Regions from separate parts of the Ensifer sp. M14 genome, predicted to be linked through region 1. Evidence: predicted binding sites of a transcription regulator. Region 1 holds the regulator's gene; the other holds the start of a gene.
The links. The regulator HrcA, encoded in region 1, represses chaperone genes, less so after heat shock. The targets are predictions, from matches to a motif close to GTTAGCACTCNCNNNNNGNGAGTGCTAAC.

Region 1 (7,428 bases):
TCCGCGCCCGCATCGGCGACCAGATCGAACAGGCCGTTACCAAATATTTCGACGGAGGATATTCAAGCCAGGTCACTGTGGAAAAGTCTGGGCCGCGCTTTAGCGCCGACTGCAAGCTTCATCTCGATACGGGCGTGGTTATGCAGGCGAGCGGACAGGCCAACGATCCTCAGGCTGCCTTTGACGCAGCGTCGGAGCGCATCGAAAAGCGCCTTCGCCGCTACAAGCGCAAGCTCAAGGACCACCACAACGGTAATGGTCAAGGTACCGAGGTGGCTTACACAGTGATGGACTCGGTGCCGTTCGAGGATGACGAAGTCCCCGAGGATTACGCACCGACGATCGTGGCCGAGAGTTCGAAACAATTGAGGACGATGTCTGTCGCGAGCGCTGTGATGGCGCTCGACATGACGGATGAGCCCGTTTTGATGTTCCGGACGCCCGGCAAGGCAGAGTTGAATATCGTCTACAGACGCAACGATGGAAACATTGGCTGGATTGACGCTGCCAATATCAAGGGATGAGTGGAAAAGGGGAGCGCCGGTGTGCCGGCGCTTCCTCCACTTGGATCAGCGGACAGGCCGGAAAATACGACTTTTCTGTGCATGGAACCCGCCAAGACAAAGATGGTTAGAGCCATTGCGACGCATTTGTGATGATGTTGTCCGGCTCTAACCGGCGAACGAGGACAAAAGAATGGCATTGGCAGGTCTACTGCACCAAAATGCGATCATCCCGGCCATGAGGGCCAACTCGAAAAAACAGCTCCTTCAGGAATTGGCGGCAAAAGCGGCAAAGATCACCGGGCTCCCGGAGCGCGAAATTTTCGATGTCATCCTGCAGCGTGAACGGCTCGGCTCTACCGGCGTCGGCAACGGCATCGCCATTCCGCACGGCAAGCTGAACAACCTGCCATCGATCATCGGGATCTTTGCCCGGTTGGACACGCCGGTGGATTTCGAAGCCCTCGACGACCAGCCTGTCGACCTCGTCTTCCTGTTGCTTGCGCCCGAAGGCGCCGGCGCCGACCATCTGAAGGCCCTGTCGCGCATCGCCCGCGTGCTGCGCGACCACGATATGGTGGCAAAGATCCGATCGAGCGATTCCGCCAACGCCATCTACACGCTGCTCAACGAGGACACGACCTCTCACGCCGCCTGAGCAACCGCCCGCACCTCCCGTCAGTAAATCTGGCTGTCAGCAAATCTGGCCGTCAGTAAATCTGCCGGCGGTTCAGATGATCTATGAAAATCCGAAACAGGGCGCCCTGGCTCGAAATACCGAGCCGGCGGTAAATGTTCTTGCGGTGAATGCGGACGGTTCCTTCGGCGATGTTCATCGTCTTGCCGATCGACAGGTTGCTGTGCCCCCGCAGGATCAGCCGCACGATGTTGCGTTGCTGCCGGGTCAGGCGCTCGGCACAGAGGCTGTCGAACGCGGTCTCGATCGCGTCGTCGTCCCGAGGTGCCGCCGCGACCGCTTCGCTCTGCTGGCGCCAGTTCGACCGTACCGCTTCCCTGACAATCGGCTCGTAGATCCTCAGGCGCTCCAGTTCCTCGTCGGTGAACGGTGTGCCGCCGCGACCGCGCATCAGGGAATAGGTCGCCTGGACCTGGTCATCGAGCGGAATGACGAAGCCGATCTCCTCGACCAGAACGCCGCTTTCCATCGAGATGCAGGGATGCACTTCGGCCGAACTTGAAAAATCCGAATGGAAGAACTGGTCCGGCGCCAGCTCGCGCATGCGCCACAGCCCCGCCGGCTGACCGCCGCTACAGGCGACATAGAACGGGTCGAGCAGGTAGGCGCCGCCGAGATAGGCGGAAAGCGCGCTGGCGGACACCTTCGCCGTATAGCCGTCATGCAGCACGATCGGCCTTTTGTCATAGGGATAGGCGAAGGCGACTGACAGGTCGAAACTTGCGACCGAGCGCAGCATGCGGTCGAGGGCGCCGCCGAAATCCTGCGTTCCGATCAATCCGATCATGGCCGAAATATCGGCCGATTCCCGAGCCAGCATGCGCGTCGAACTCTCCCCCTGCCCGCGTATCCCCCATGGGATATCGACAGCCCCTACTTCGTCAACAATAATCCATCCCATGAGGACCGAGATCGCCGCACGAGACCGTGTGGCGCTTGAGCGCAAGGGGGATCAGATGGCAGGCCGACTTTCGGGAAAAGTGGCGTTGATCAGTGGCGGGGCCGGCGGCTGCGGGCTTGCCGCCTCCGAACTCTTCGCCCGCGAGGGTGCAAAGGTCGGCATCGTCGATCTGCCGCGCAGCAAAGGCGAAGAGGTGGCCGCCGCCATCCGTGCGAACGGCGGCGAGGCGATCTTTGCGCCGGCGGATGTCTCAGTCTCGGCAGAGGTCAGTTCCGCCGTCAAGGCGGTCGAGGCGGCCTTCGGCGCGATCACCGTTCTCTTCAATCACGCCGGCATCCTGGCGGTCGGACCCTTCCTCGAAACGGAAGAGGACGAGTGGGACCGGCTGATGGCCGTCAACGTGCGCAGCATGTTCCTGATGACCAAGGCGGTGCTGCCGGGCATGCTCGCCGCCGGCGGCGGCAGCATCGTCTGCACCTCGTCGATCTCGGCCGTGGCGGCGACGCCGATGGAGGTTCTCTACGATACGACCAAGGGCGCCTGCCACATGTTCGCCCGCGCCATCGCCGTCGAATTCCGCGACCGCGGCATCCGCTGCAACGCGGTCTGCCCCGGCTTCATCGCCACCGATCACGGCAAGCGCGAACTGGTCGGCCTCAGCAAATACGGCGTCGACGTCTCTGAAGCGGCGATCGCCGCCCAGCAGGGCCGCATGTGCGATCCGAAGGAAGTGGCGAACGCCGCACTGTTTCTGGCCAGCGACGAGGCGAGTTTCGTCAACGGCACGCATCTGTTCGTCGACAATTGCTTCACGGCGGTCTGAGAGAGGGGAAAGACATGCTTCAATCAGGTGGCCACTGGCGCAACTGGGTCGGAAACCAATCATGCATCGTACGCCAGCGCGGCGCGCCGGAGAGCGAGGCGGCGCTCGCCGAAATGGTTCGCGAGGCGACGTCGCAGGGGCTCAACGTGCGCTGCGCCGGCTCCGGCCATTCCTTCACGCCGGTGGCTTTGACCAGCGGACTGCATCTGACGCTCTCGAACATGCAGGGCGTCGTCAACATCGACCAGGCGCGCAAGCGCGTCGCCGTGAAGGCGGGCACGACCATCAACCAGCTCGGCAAGGTCCTGAAGTCGAGCGGTCTCTCGCTCATCAACCAGGGCGACATCGACAGCCAGGCCTTGGCAGGCGCGCTGACCACCGGCACCCATGGCACCGGGGCCACGCTCGGCAACATGGCCTCGCAGATCGTCGGCATGCGGCTCGTGCAGCCGGATGGCAGCATTCTCGTCGTCGACGAGACGACGCCGGATCTCCTGGAGGCGGCGCGTGTCTCGATCGGCATGCTAGGCGTGATCTCCGAGATCACGCTGCAGGCGATGGACAGCTACAACCTGCACGAAAAGCTCTGGCGTTGCACCTTCGACGAGATGATCGAGCAGCATGACGAGCTTGCGGCCATGCACCGGCACTTCGGCTTCTTCTGGTGCCCGGTTCCCGAGAGCCGGCACTGCTATTGCCTGCCGGATACCGCGTCGGTTTCGACGACGGACAGGACGTCCGATGTCTGCGAAATGAAGGTGATCGACATCACCGACCGACCGCCGATGGAACAGGGTTTTGAGAAGATCGCCTATTCCTCGGAGATCTATCCGATCGAATACGTGCCGAACTTCCACGAGCTGGAATATGCGGTGCCCGTTGCCCATGGCAAGGATGCCGTCAAAGCGGTGCGCAAGCTGATGCTGGAAAAGCACCCGACCTGTATCTACCCGATCGAGTACCGGTTCACCGCAGGCGACACCGGCTGGATAAGCCCGTTCTTCGAACAGGATTCGATCACGCTTTCGGTCTCGGGCGAACCGGGCACGGACTACTGGGAATACTTGAAGGATGTCGACACGATCCTGCGCCAGTACGGCTCACGGCCGCATTGGGGCAAGCTGCATTTCCTCGGCGCCGAGGACGTGACCGCGCTCTACCCAAGGTCTGGTGATTTCCGGGCGTTGCGGGCAAGGATCGACCCGGAGGGACGCTTCCTCAACGACCACCTGCGGCAGCTGTTTGGCTGATACCGGCCTTGCGTTGATGAAACCACCAAAACAAGAACGCCGCGCGTCCGGAGGGACGCGCGGCGTTTCAGCAATTCAGAGCGCAGCTCAGGCCGCCGGGCTGTCGCCCTCTGTCGCGGCGGCCTTCGGGCCGCCCTTGGACACGCCGACCATGGCTGGGCGCAGAACGCGATCGCCGATGGTGTAGCCGGCCTGGACGACCTGCAGCACCGTGTTGTTCGGCACATCGGCGTTCGGGATTTCGAACATGGCCTGGTGGAAGTTCGGGTCGAACTTCTGACCTTCCGGCTCCAGCTTCTTCACGCCGTGGCGCTCCAGCGCCGACAGCATGGCGCGCTCGGTCATCTCGACGCCTTCGATCAGGGCGTTGAGGCCGGTTTCGCCGGCTTCCTTGGCTTCCGCCGGAATGGCATCGAGCGCACGGCGCAGATTATCGGAGACGGCCAGCATGTCGCGGGCAAAGCCTGCGACCGAATAGGACTTGGCATCCTTGACGTCGCGTTCGGTGCGGCGGCGCAGGTTGTCCATCTCGGCAGCGAGCCGCAGATACTTGTCGCGCAGATCGTTGTTCTCGGCGCGCGCAAGTTCCAGCGGATCGGGTTCGGCAACCGGCGCCGCTTCCACAGCCTCGGGTGCAGCGTTGACTGCCTCGTCGGTGGCGGCAGCTTCGTGTCCGTGCTTGTTTGTTTCGTCGGTCATGACGTTCTCCGGTGTATCGTCTGTCGTGTCTTTCGCATTTTCACACCCGCGCGCAACAATGGCCGCATGGCGTAAGAATGCCCAGTGACTGGATTTGATGCCGATATCGAGGTTTAGGGCCGAAAAATCAAGGGTTCAATGCAGTCTGTGGCCAAAAGCGCTCGTTCAGCGCGAAAGCCGCGACATCAGCTGCGCGGTATAGTCGACCATCGGCACGATGCGCGAATAGTTGAGCCGCGTCGGACCGATGACGCCGACGGCGCCGACGATCCGATCTTCGCTGTCGCGATAGGGCGCTACGATCAGCGACGAACCAGACAACGAAAACAACTTGTTCTCCGAGCCGATGAAGATCCTGACGCCAGGACCGCTCTCGGCGAGATCGAGCAGCTCGATCAGGCTGTCCTTCTTTTCCAGATCGTCGAAGAGCATGCGCAGGCGGTCGATATCCTCGGTACCCTCAAGGCCCTCGAGCAGGTTCGCCCGGCCGCGAACGATCAGTCGCGCCGGCTTCTCATCGCCTTCGCTGCCGGACCAGATCGCCAGCCCGCGCTCAACCAGGTCCTGGGACAGGGCATCGAGTTCGCTGCGCACGGTCTGCTTGACCGTTTCAAGCTGCGAGCGCACTTCGCCGATCGTCTGGCCGGCGAGATGGGCGTTGAGGAAATTCGCCGCTTCCGTCAGTTGCGAACTCGTCACGCCGGCGGGAAGCTCGATGATGCGGTTTTCGACCTGATCGTGTTCGCCGACGAGCACGGCGAGCGCCTTGGTCGGCGCCAGCCGGATGAACTCCACATGCTTCAAGACCGGATCGTTCTTGGCGGTGATGACAAGGCCGGCGCCGCGCGACATGCCGGACAGCATCTGGCTTGCCTCGGCCAGCAACGTGTCGACCGGCTGCGTATGATCGCTGCGCCGGACGTGGCGGTCGATCGAGGCGCGGTCCTCCGGGGAGAGATTGCCGACCTGCATGAAGGCGTCGACGAAGAAGCGCAGGCCCGTCTGCGTCGGCAGCCGACCGGCGCTGACATGCGGCGAATAGATGAGCCCGAGATCTTCGAGATCGCTCATCACATTGCGCACGGAGGCCGGCGACAGCGACATCGGCAGCAACCGCGAAAGGTTGCGGGAGCCGAGCGGTTCGCCGTTGTTCAAATAGGTTTCGACGATGCGACGGAAGATTTCACCGGAACGCTCGTCCAGCGCCGCCGCGATATCGGTCACTCCGGGATTGCGCAGTACCATGTCGCTCCATGTTCGCAGGCCAATCCTGCCGCCGGAAATATAGTGATCCCCGCGCCCGATAGCAAAAGGGAAAAATCGCCGCGATCCCCAGCTATCCACCGGTTCCCTTTACCTCTGCCATGCTCTAGAAGGCTCACCAGATACGATAGGAGTTTGATGATGCGGCCATCCGGCAGAAAAATCGACCAAATGCGCAAGGTTTCGTTCGAGCGCAATTTCTCCAAGCACGCGGAAGGCTCCTGTCTGGTGCGGTTCGGCGATACGCACGTTTTGTGCACCGCCAGCCTTGAAGAGAAGGTTCCGGCCTGGCTGCGCAACGGCGGCAAGGGCTGGGTGACGGCCGAATACGGCATGCTGCCCCGCGCCACCGGCGAGCGCATGCGCCGCGAAGCCTCGAGCGGCAAGCAGAGCGGCCGCACCCAGGAAATCCAGCGCCTGATCGGCCGGTCGCTGCGCGCCGTCGTCGATCTGCCCGCGCTCGGCGAGCGCCAGATCTCGATCGACTGCGACGTCATCCAGGCTGACGGCGGCACGCGCACCGCCTCGATCACCGGCGCCTTTGTGGCGCTGCACGACTGCCTGAAGTGGATGGAAGCCCGCAACATGGTGAAGGTCGAGAAGGTCCTGAAAGACCATGTCGCCGCTATCTCCTGCGGTATCTTCGCCAACCAGTCGATCATCGACCTCGACTATCTCGAAGATTCCGCTGCCGAGACGGACGCGAACTTCGTCATGACCGGAACCGGCGGCATCGTAGAGATCCAGGGCACCGCCGAAGGCAAGCCCTTCAGCGAAGAGGAATTCGCAGGCCTGCTCGGGCTTGCAAAGACCGGTATCGCCGAGCTCGTCGCGCTGCAGAAGCAGGCGATATCAGGCTGACGAAAAGGACGGAGACCATGGCCCCGGCGCTCGAAGGCATTCTCGAGACCGCGCTCTATGCGTCGGATCTCGACAGCGCCGAGGCCTTCTACGGCGGCGTGCTCGGGCTGGAAAAGATTACGCGCGCCGGCAATCGGCATGTGTTCTTCCGTTGCGGCCCGGGCGTTCTGCTGATTTTCAATCCGACGGAGACGATCAAACCGCCTCTGTCGCATGGCACCACCGGCCAGGGCCACATGTGCTTCCGCGTCGCACGCGAGGCGCTCGATGCGTGGAAGGCCAAACTGGAAGCAGCCGGCATTGCGATCGAGGCCGATGTTGCCTGGCCGAACGGCGCCCGGTCCTTCTATTTCCGCGATCCGGCTGGAAACAGCCTGGAATGCGCGGAGCCGGGCCTCTGGTCCATCGAATGAAACGTGGCCCCTGCGCCC
Region 2 (7,428 bases), 3.8 Mb from region 1:
TTCGGCTTCGGCCAGCGCCGTGCGCTCGACGACCGACCACATCACCGGCTTGGAGCCGCGATAGAGCTGGCCCATCTTGGCGATCTTCATCAGTTCGCCGGCGATGCGCGCTTCGGCGTGGAAGTTCATCGTCGTGTAGGGATTGTCGAAGTCGCCCTCGATGCCAAGACGCTTGAACTCTTCCGCCTGGATCTGGATCCAGCCGGCGGCAAAGTCGCGGCATTCCCTACGGAATTCATTGACCGGAACCTCGTCCTTGTTCTGGCCCTTTTCGCGATACTTCTCCTCGATCTTCCATTCGATCGGAAGGCCATGGCAATCCCAGCCCGGCACGTAGTTGGCGTCGAAGCCGCGCATCTGGAACGAGCGGTTGATGACATCCTTGAGGATCTTGTTCAGCGCGTGGCCGATATGGATGTTGCCGTTGGCATAGGGAGGGCCGTCATGCAGCACGAATTTCTCGCGACCGGCGGCCGAGGCACGCAGCTTCTTGTAGAGGCCCATCTTCTGCCAGCGGGCAACTGCTTCCGGCTCCTTCTGCGGCAGGCCGGCGCGCATCGGAAACTCCGTCTGCGGCAGGTAGAGGGTGGAGGAATAGTCGATCTTCTCAGCGGTCTCTGTCATGGTCTTTGCAATCATCTTTTCCGCGCGGATCATCGCGCATGCGAAAGGGTGGTATCTGGCGCATAACCCCGAAATCCGGATCGATTTTCGGAAGGGATCATGCGCAGCTTCAAAGTTTCAGAGCGACCTTGGCGCATCCAGGAGACGCGCGGCGCTCTAGAAATGACTGGGGCGTCGGAAACGCCGAAATCCCGGACCTTCCGGCGGCCTAGTGCGCGCGGAAAGCCGGGCCAATAATTCGCTGATCGATGGGCAGTCGACGGTGCCGGGTCATGGTGGCCGGTTGTTTAAGGCGTTTTCGGCCTTTTGAAAAGGTCCGCCGCTTCGGCGCGGCGGATTTCTTTCAAGCGAAGCTGATCCGGCGGTCGATGTCGCTCAAGGGCGCAACGCCGGAGAGCAACGCCCTCGCCTCTTCCTCGTCCTGCCGGATCTGGGTCACCAGCGGATCGAGCCCGTCGAACTTCAGCTCGTCGCGCAGGTGACCGAAGAACGAAACCGAACAGACTTCGCCATAGAGATCGCCGGAAAAATCGAAGACGAAGGTCTCGAGCAGAGCCTCGCCGTCGCTGTCGACGGTCGGGCGCCGGCCAAAGCTCGCGACACCATCATGCAACGAGCCGTCGGCCCGGCGGAAGCGCACCGCATAGATGCCGGCCTTAAGCTCGACTTCCGGGGGCAGTCGCATATTGGCGGTGGGATAGCCGAGCGTGCGTCCGAGCTTCTTGCCGTCGATCACCTCGGCCTCGACCGTGTAGCGATAGCCGAGCAAACCGGCGGCATGGGAAACGTCACCCTGCCCGAGCAACGAGCGAATGAAGCTCGAGGAGATCACCGAGGCGTTCTCGTCGCGGAAGGCATCAACCAGAGTGACGCCAAAACCGTTGTCGCCGCCCGCAGCCATCAGGAAGGCCGGACCGCCTTCACGGCCCTTGCCGAAATGAAAGTCGAAGCCGGTAACCACATGCGAGGCATGCAGCCATTCCAGGAGGACCCGATGGATGAAATCGGAAGCGGAGAGTTCGGAGAAGGTGCGGTCGAACGGATATTCGATGACGGCGCCAAACCCCATGCCTTCAAGGATGCGGGCCTTCAAGGGCGCGGGCGTCAGTCGGAACACCGGCGTGTCCGGCCGGAAGACGGTGCGCGGATGCGGCTCGAAGGTCAGCACCAGCGCGGGCACGCCCCGGGTCTTGGCTTCGTCCAGCGCCCGTTCCAGCACGGATTGATGGCCGCGGTGAACACCGTCGAAATTGCCGATGGCGACAACGCCGCCGCGCAGACGCTCGGGCAGCGGATCGCGGGTCTCGTTGCGATGAAAAACCGTCATCTCAGTCTTCCCGTCAGGCGAGCCTCGGCATCCACCACTTCGGCGAGGCGCCTTCCTTTTTCAGGAAGGCAGCGAGCTTCGCCTCGTCGGTCCGGCTTTCGTTCATGTATTCCTGCGCGTGAATGCCGGCGCTGATGTAGAGCAGGTCGAAGCCGGCATCCTGGGCGCCCTTGACGTCGGTCGGCATGCCGTCGCCGATGGCAATGATACGCGACAGATCGAGCCCGCCGCGAACGGCCTTGGCCTCCGTCAGCGCGGCGCGGTAGATGGCGATGTAGGGCTTTCCGGCAATGCGCGCTTCGCCGCCCAGTTCTTCATACAGCTTGGCAATGGCGCCAGCGCAGGGGATCAGTCGATGTCCGCGCTCGACCACCAGGTCCGGGTTGGCGCAGATGAAGGGGATCTTGCGCTTGGCAAGGCCGGTCAAGGTCGCACGGTAGTGCTCCGGCGTTTCGGTTTCATCGTCGTAGAAGCCGGCGCAGACGACGGTCTTGGCATCTTCCGACGAGACGATTTCGGTTCCGAGACCTTCGAGCAGCGGCAGATCGCGTTCGGCGCCGATGAAGAAGATCTTCTTTTCGGCCGCAGCGATCAACGTGCGGGTCACATCGCCTGATGTCACGATGCGATCATAGGCTTCGTCGGGAACGCCAAGCCCGCGAATCTGCACCTTGACGCTCGGACTCGGCCGGGGCGAATTGGTGATCAGAACGACCGTCAACCCGGCAGCCCGCGCTTCCGCCAAGGCTTCACAGGCCGACGCAAACGCCTGGACGCCGTTGTGGAGAACACCCCAGACGTCACAGAGCACGACGTCGTAGCGCCCTGCGATTTCCCGAAAACTGTTGATCCTTGCGGCCATGCGGGCTTCCTGCAAACTCGGTTTCCGGCTTGCATGGCAAGGAAGGGGCGAGAATACAAGCCTCGGCCCACGAAAAACGCCGCCATTCCCAAGGATTCGACGCCCGCTCGCTGTACGCACCGAGAAGGCGGCTCGCAGTCTATCAGACGTCGGATGTAAACCGCGGAACCAAGGGCCGAAATGGCGAGCGGACCGGACCTCCGCACCAGGCACGATTTTCGGGACCGACTTGCCCAAATTCCGACGGCTTCATGCAATAGGCAAGCGAACCTTCCGGCTCGGCCGCCGTTCGTTGCCTTTCATGCGCCGCCGATAACCATGTCGTCTGAAATTTTTTGAACGGCCAATCCTTGACTCACACCGGACCCAGCCTTATCTCGGCCTCGCTAGCACTCGACAAATGAGAGTGCTAACACCCATCCATCGGGTCGATGAGCGATCCGTAATGTCATTTGATCGAGGGATTAGACTAATGGCAAGCACCAATTTCCGCCCGCTGCACGACCGCGTTGTCGTCCGCCGCGTCGAGTCTGAGGAAAAGACAAAGGGCGGCATCATCATTCCGGACACCGCTAAGGAAAAGCCGCAGGAAGGCGAAATCGTCGCTGTTGGCTCGGGCGCCCGTGACGAAAGCGGCAAGGTTGTTGCTCTCGACGTCAAGGCTGGCGACCGCGTTCTGTTCGGCAAGTGGTCGGGCACCGAAGTCAAGATCAACGGCGAAGACCTTCTCATCATGAAGGAAGCCGACATCATGGGCATCATCGGCTGATCAGCCGTCGTCCACACCTTTCCATGACAACCAATGGGCAATGAGCCCGGGAGTTTTCTCAAATGGCTGCAAAAGAAATTAAATTCGGCCGCACCGCGCGCGAAAAGATGCTGCGTGGCGTCGATATCCTCGCTGACGCCGTAAAGGTCACGCTCGGCCCGAAGGGTCGTAACGTCATCATCGACAAGTCCTTCGGCGCTCCGCGCATCACCAAGGACGGCGTATCGGTCGCCAAGGAAATCGAACTCGAAGACAAGTTCGAAAACATGGGCGCCCAGATGGTCCGCGAAGTTGCTTCGAAGACCAACGACATCGCCGGCGACGGCACCACGACTGCAACCGTTCTGGCCCAGGCGATCGTTCGCGAAGGCGCCAAGGCCGTTGCTGCCGGCATGAACCCGATGGACCTGAAGCGCGGCATCGACCTCGCTGTCACCGAAGTCGTCAAGGATCTCCAGGCCAAGGCCAAGAAGATCAACACTTCGGAAGAAGTTGCACAGGTTGGCACGATCTCGGCCAACGGCGAGCGTCAGATCGGCCTCGACATTGCTGAAGCAATGCAGAAGGTCGGCAACGAAGGCGTCATCACGGTTGAAGAAGCCAAGACCGCCGAAACCGAACTCGAAGTCGTCGAAGGCATGCAGTTCGACCGCGGCTACCTGTCGCCGTACTTCGTCACCAACCCGGAAAAGATGGTTGCTGACCTCGACGACGTCTACGTTCTCCTCCACGAGAAGAAGCTCTCGAACCTGCAGGCCATGCTCCCGGTTCTCGAAGCTGTCGTTCAGACCGGCAAGCCGCTCCTCATCATCGCTGAAGACGTCGAAGGCGAAGCTCTTGCTACGCTCGTCGTCAACAAGCTGCGTGGCGGCCTGAAGATCGCTGCTGTCAAGGCTCCGGGCTTCGGCGATCGCCGCAAGGCCATGCTCGAAGACATCGCCATCCTGACCGGTGGTACCGTGATCTCCGAAGACCTCGGCATCAAGCTCGAAAACGTCACGCTCGACATGCTCGGCCGTGCGAAGAAGGTTTCGATCTCCAAGGAAAACACCACCATCGTCGATGGTGCTGGCCAGAAGAGCGACATCGAAGGCCGCGTTGCCCAGATCAAGGCTCAGATCGAAGACACCACTTCTGACTACGACCGCGAAAAGCTGCAGGAACGTCTTGCCAAGCTCGCTGGCGGCGTTGCCGTGATCCGCGTTGGCGGCTCGACGGAAGTCGAAGTTAAGGAAAAGAAGGACCGCATCGACGACGCTCTGAACGCGACGCGCGCTGCTGTTCAGGAAGGCATCGTACCGGGCGGCGGCGTTGCCCTGCTGCGTTCTTCCGTCAAGATCACCGTCAAGGGTGTGAACGACGACCAGGAAGCCGGCATCAACATCGTTCGTCGCGCTCTGCAGGCTCCGGCCCGCCAGATCGCCGAGAACGCTGGTGACGAAGCTTCGATCGTTGTCGGCAAGATCCTCGACAAGGACCAGGACAACTTCGGCTACAACGCCCAGACCGGCGAGTATGGCGACATGATCGCCATGGGCATCATCGACCCGGTCAAGGTCGTTCGCACCGCCCTTCAGGACGCAGCTTCGGTTGCTGGCCTCCTCGTCACGACGGAAGCCATGATCGCCGAACTGCCGAAGAAGGACGCTCCGTCAATGCCGGGCGGCATGGGCGGCATGGGCGGCATGGACATGATGTGATAAGGCGCCAGCCTTAATCGCAGCACTGTCCATAAAGCTTCGCCCATGCACTAAGAGCGGTTCAGCGCGTCAAGCGCGCTGAACGGGCGGCATGGACATGATGTGATAAGGCGCCAGCCTTGTCGCGGACCTGTTCAAGCAGATCCACGATGATCCATTCGGATCGGAAAGGGCGACCCTCGGGTCGCCCTTTCTTGTTTTTGTAGGCGTTGATGGGTCGCGCATCACGCGCACGTCAAAGCTGTCCTCAGGAAAAAATACCCGGCGACTGCAGCAGCACTAAAAAAGCGTTGAAGTCGAAAAAAAACGAACTATAACAACGCCCCAAGTGGACAGAGATTCACGAGAGACTGGATGGCGGGCCTAAAGAGAGCGAAAAATCGCTCAAACTTTTCATATTAACTGTATGTCCAAGCTCTCTTTGAGAATATCACGCAAAGCATATAAGTATTTAATCGCAAATTAAGCCGGCCTTTCCTGCGAAATCATTTCGCTTGGCGAGCTACGTCACAGTTTGGTGACCTTTCCGTACAGAAAGACGCAAACGACTTATCGTGCGTGTTCTTCTTCCTATGGGGTGATGGCTGGCGAGGGTTGTATAGTGGGGATGTGCCTGCCTGGTCGCACAACGACAGTCGCCAGGGGCCGTGCTGGGGTAGACCGTGTTTAAGATCACGAGAACAAATTCAGTTCCCCTCGGTGTCCCGGGACAAATGCATTCCGGGCTTCCGCATCAGGAATTCCTGGAGCAGTTCTGCGTGTCCGAACGCTGGTCGGGAGACCTGTCGACGGGCCTGTTCCAGCTCGGCGAAAAGGCATCGGCCATCCATGGCCTCAACGAGAGCGAATGCGGGCTGCTCAATTTCGTTCGCTGCTACGACCCGGCCGACCGCAATCACGTGCTGGAGCTTTTCGAGCAGGCGGCAACCAGCTGCTCGTCCTTCTGCTTCTCCACAACGATCAGCCTCGAATCCGGCCACAAGCAGCCGGTGTTCTGCATCGGCGAATCCTCGGGCCTCGAGGAGCGCTACTCAGGCACGATCCACGGCATCTTCTTCTTCCCACGCTTCCTCGTCGAAGGCGCAGGCAAGGCTCTGCTGCGCCAGTAGGCGCGTCTCGTCATTTTCGGACGGCTTGGCAGCCGCGGGAGCGGCATTCCCGAGGGTAAGACGCAACGGCTCCCCTCAGGCGGCCGCCACCTTGGACCGCCCGGAAACGAGGCTCGAGATCGGCGCCGGCCGGCCGAGCAGGTAGCCTTGCGCTTCGTCACAGCCTTCCGCCTGCAGGATATCGAGCTGCGTCTGTGTCTCGACGCCTTCGGCCAGAACGGGAACGGATAGGCTCTGCCCGAGAGCGAGGATGGCACGGACAATTGCCTTTGCCTGCGGGCTTGCCTCGACTTCCCACATGAAGCTCTTGTCGAGCTTGATCTTGTCAAACGGGAAGGCTCTCAGCGTCTCGAGCGACGAATAGCCGGTGCCGAAGTCGTCAATCGCGATGGTGACCCCAAGTTCCTTGATCTGGCGGAGAGTGAGCAGCGCACGCTCCTTGTCGTCGATGATCGTCGACTCGGTGATCTCGAGTTCGAGCCGCTTCGGGTCAAGGCCGGTCTCGGAAAGAACCGCTTCCACGAGGCTGACGATGTCGCCGTTGGCGAGTTGGACCGGTGAGAGATTGACGGCGATCTTGTGTGCACTTTGCCATCCTGCCGCTTCACGGCAGGCCTCGCGCAGAACCCATTCGCCGATCGGCAGGATCGCGCCGCACTCTTCGGCAAGCGGAATGAACTCGTTCGGGGGCACCATGCCGCGATCGGGATGGTGCCAGCGCAGCAGCACTTCGTAGCCGATGACGTCGCCCGACATAACCGACTTCTGCACCTGGTAATGCAGTGCCAGCTGCTTCTTCTCGATCGCATCCCAAAGGTCGTTGGCCAGGCTACGCCTTTGGCGCGCCGCCTCGTCCATCGACACCTCGTAGAAGCATACGGTCTGGTTAAGCGCCGCCTTGGCACGGTACATCGCGAGGTCGGCATTGTTGATCAGCGTTTCGGCGGTCTCGGCATCCTGCGGATAGATGGCGACGCCCATGCTGCCGCCGGACTTCAGCTCGAAGTCGCCGAAGCGCATCTCCTCATGCAGGCTCT

Region 2: a site for HrcA is predicted at 3,199-3,227, ahead of groES (co-chaperone GroES). Genes of this name have one in related genera too.

Annotation. Positions count from the first base shown of each region.
Region 1 is NZ_QJNR01000004.1:233,167-240,594, forward strand. It holds gene raiA (ribosome-associated translation inhibitor RaiA) at 1-524, shown strand, start outside; gene ptsN (PTS IIA-like nitrogen regulatory protein PtsN) at 697-1,161, shown strand; gene BLJAPNOD_RS01175 (LuxR C-terminal-related transcriptional regulator) at 1,214-2,020, opposite strand; gene BLJAPNOD_RS01180 (SDR family NAD(P)-dependent oxidoreductase) at 2,157-2,924, shown strand; gene BLJAPNOD_RS01185 (D-arabinono-1,4-lactone oxidase) at 2,939-4,174, shown strand; gene grpE (nucleotide exchange factor GrpE) at 4,262-4,933, opposite strand; gene hrcA (heat-inducible transcriptional repressor HrcA) at 5,039-6,118, opposite strand; gene rph (ribonuclease PH) at 6,278-6,997, shown strand; gene BLJAPNOD_RS01205 (VOC family protein) at 7,015-7,410, shown strand.
Region 2 is NZ_QJNR01000004.1:4,021,371-4,028,798, forward strand. It holds gene ileS (isoleucine--tRNA ligase) at 1-624, opposite strand, end outside; gene BLJAPNOD_RS19550 (bifunctional riboflavin kinase/FAD synthetase) at 968-1,951, opposite strand; gene BLJAPNOD_RS19555 (TIGR01459 family HAD-type hydrolase) at 1,965-2,813, opposite strand; gene groES (co-chaperone GroES) at 3,286-3,582, shown strand; gene groL (chaperonin GroEL) at 3,645-5,282, shown strand; gene BLJAPNOD_RS19575 (hypothetical protein) at 5,945-6,391, shown strand; gene BLJAPNOD_RS19580 (EAL domain-containing protein) at 6,467-7,428, opposite strand, start outside.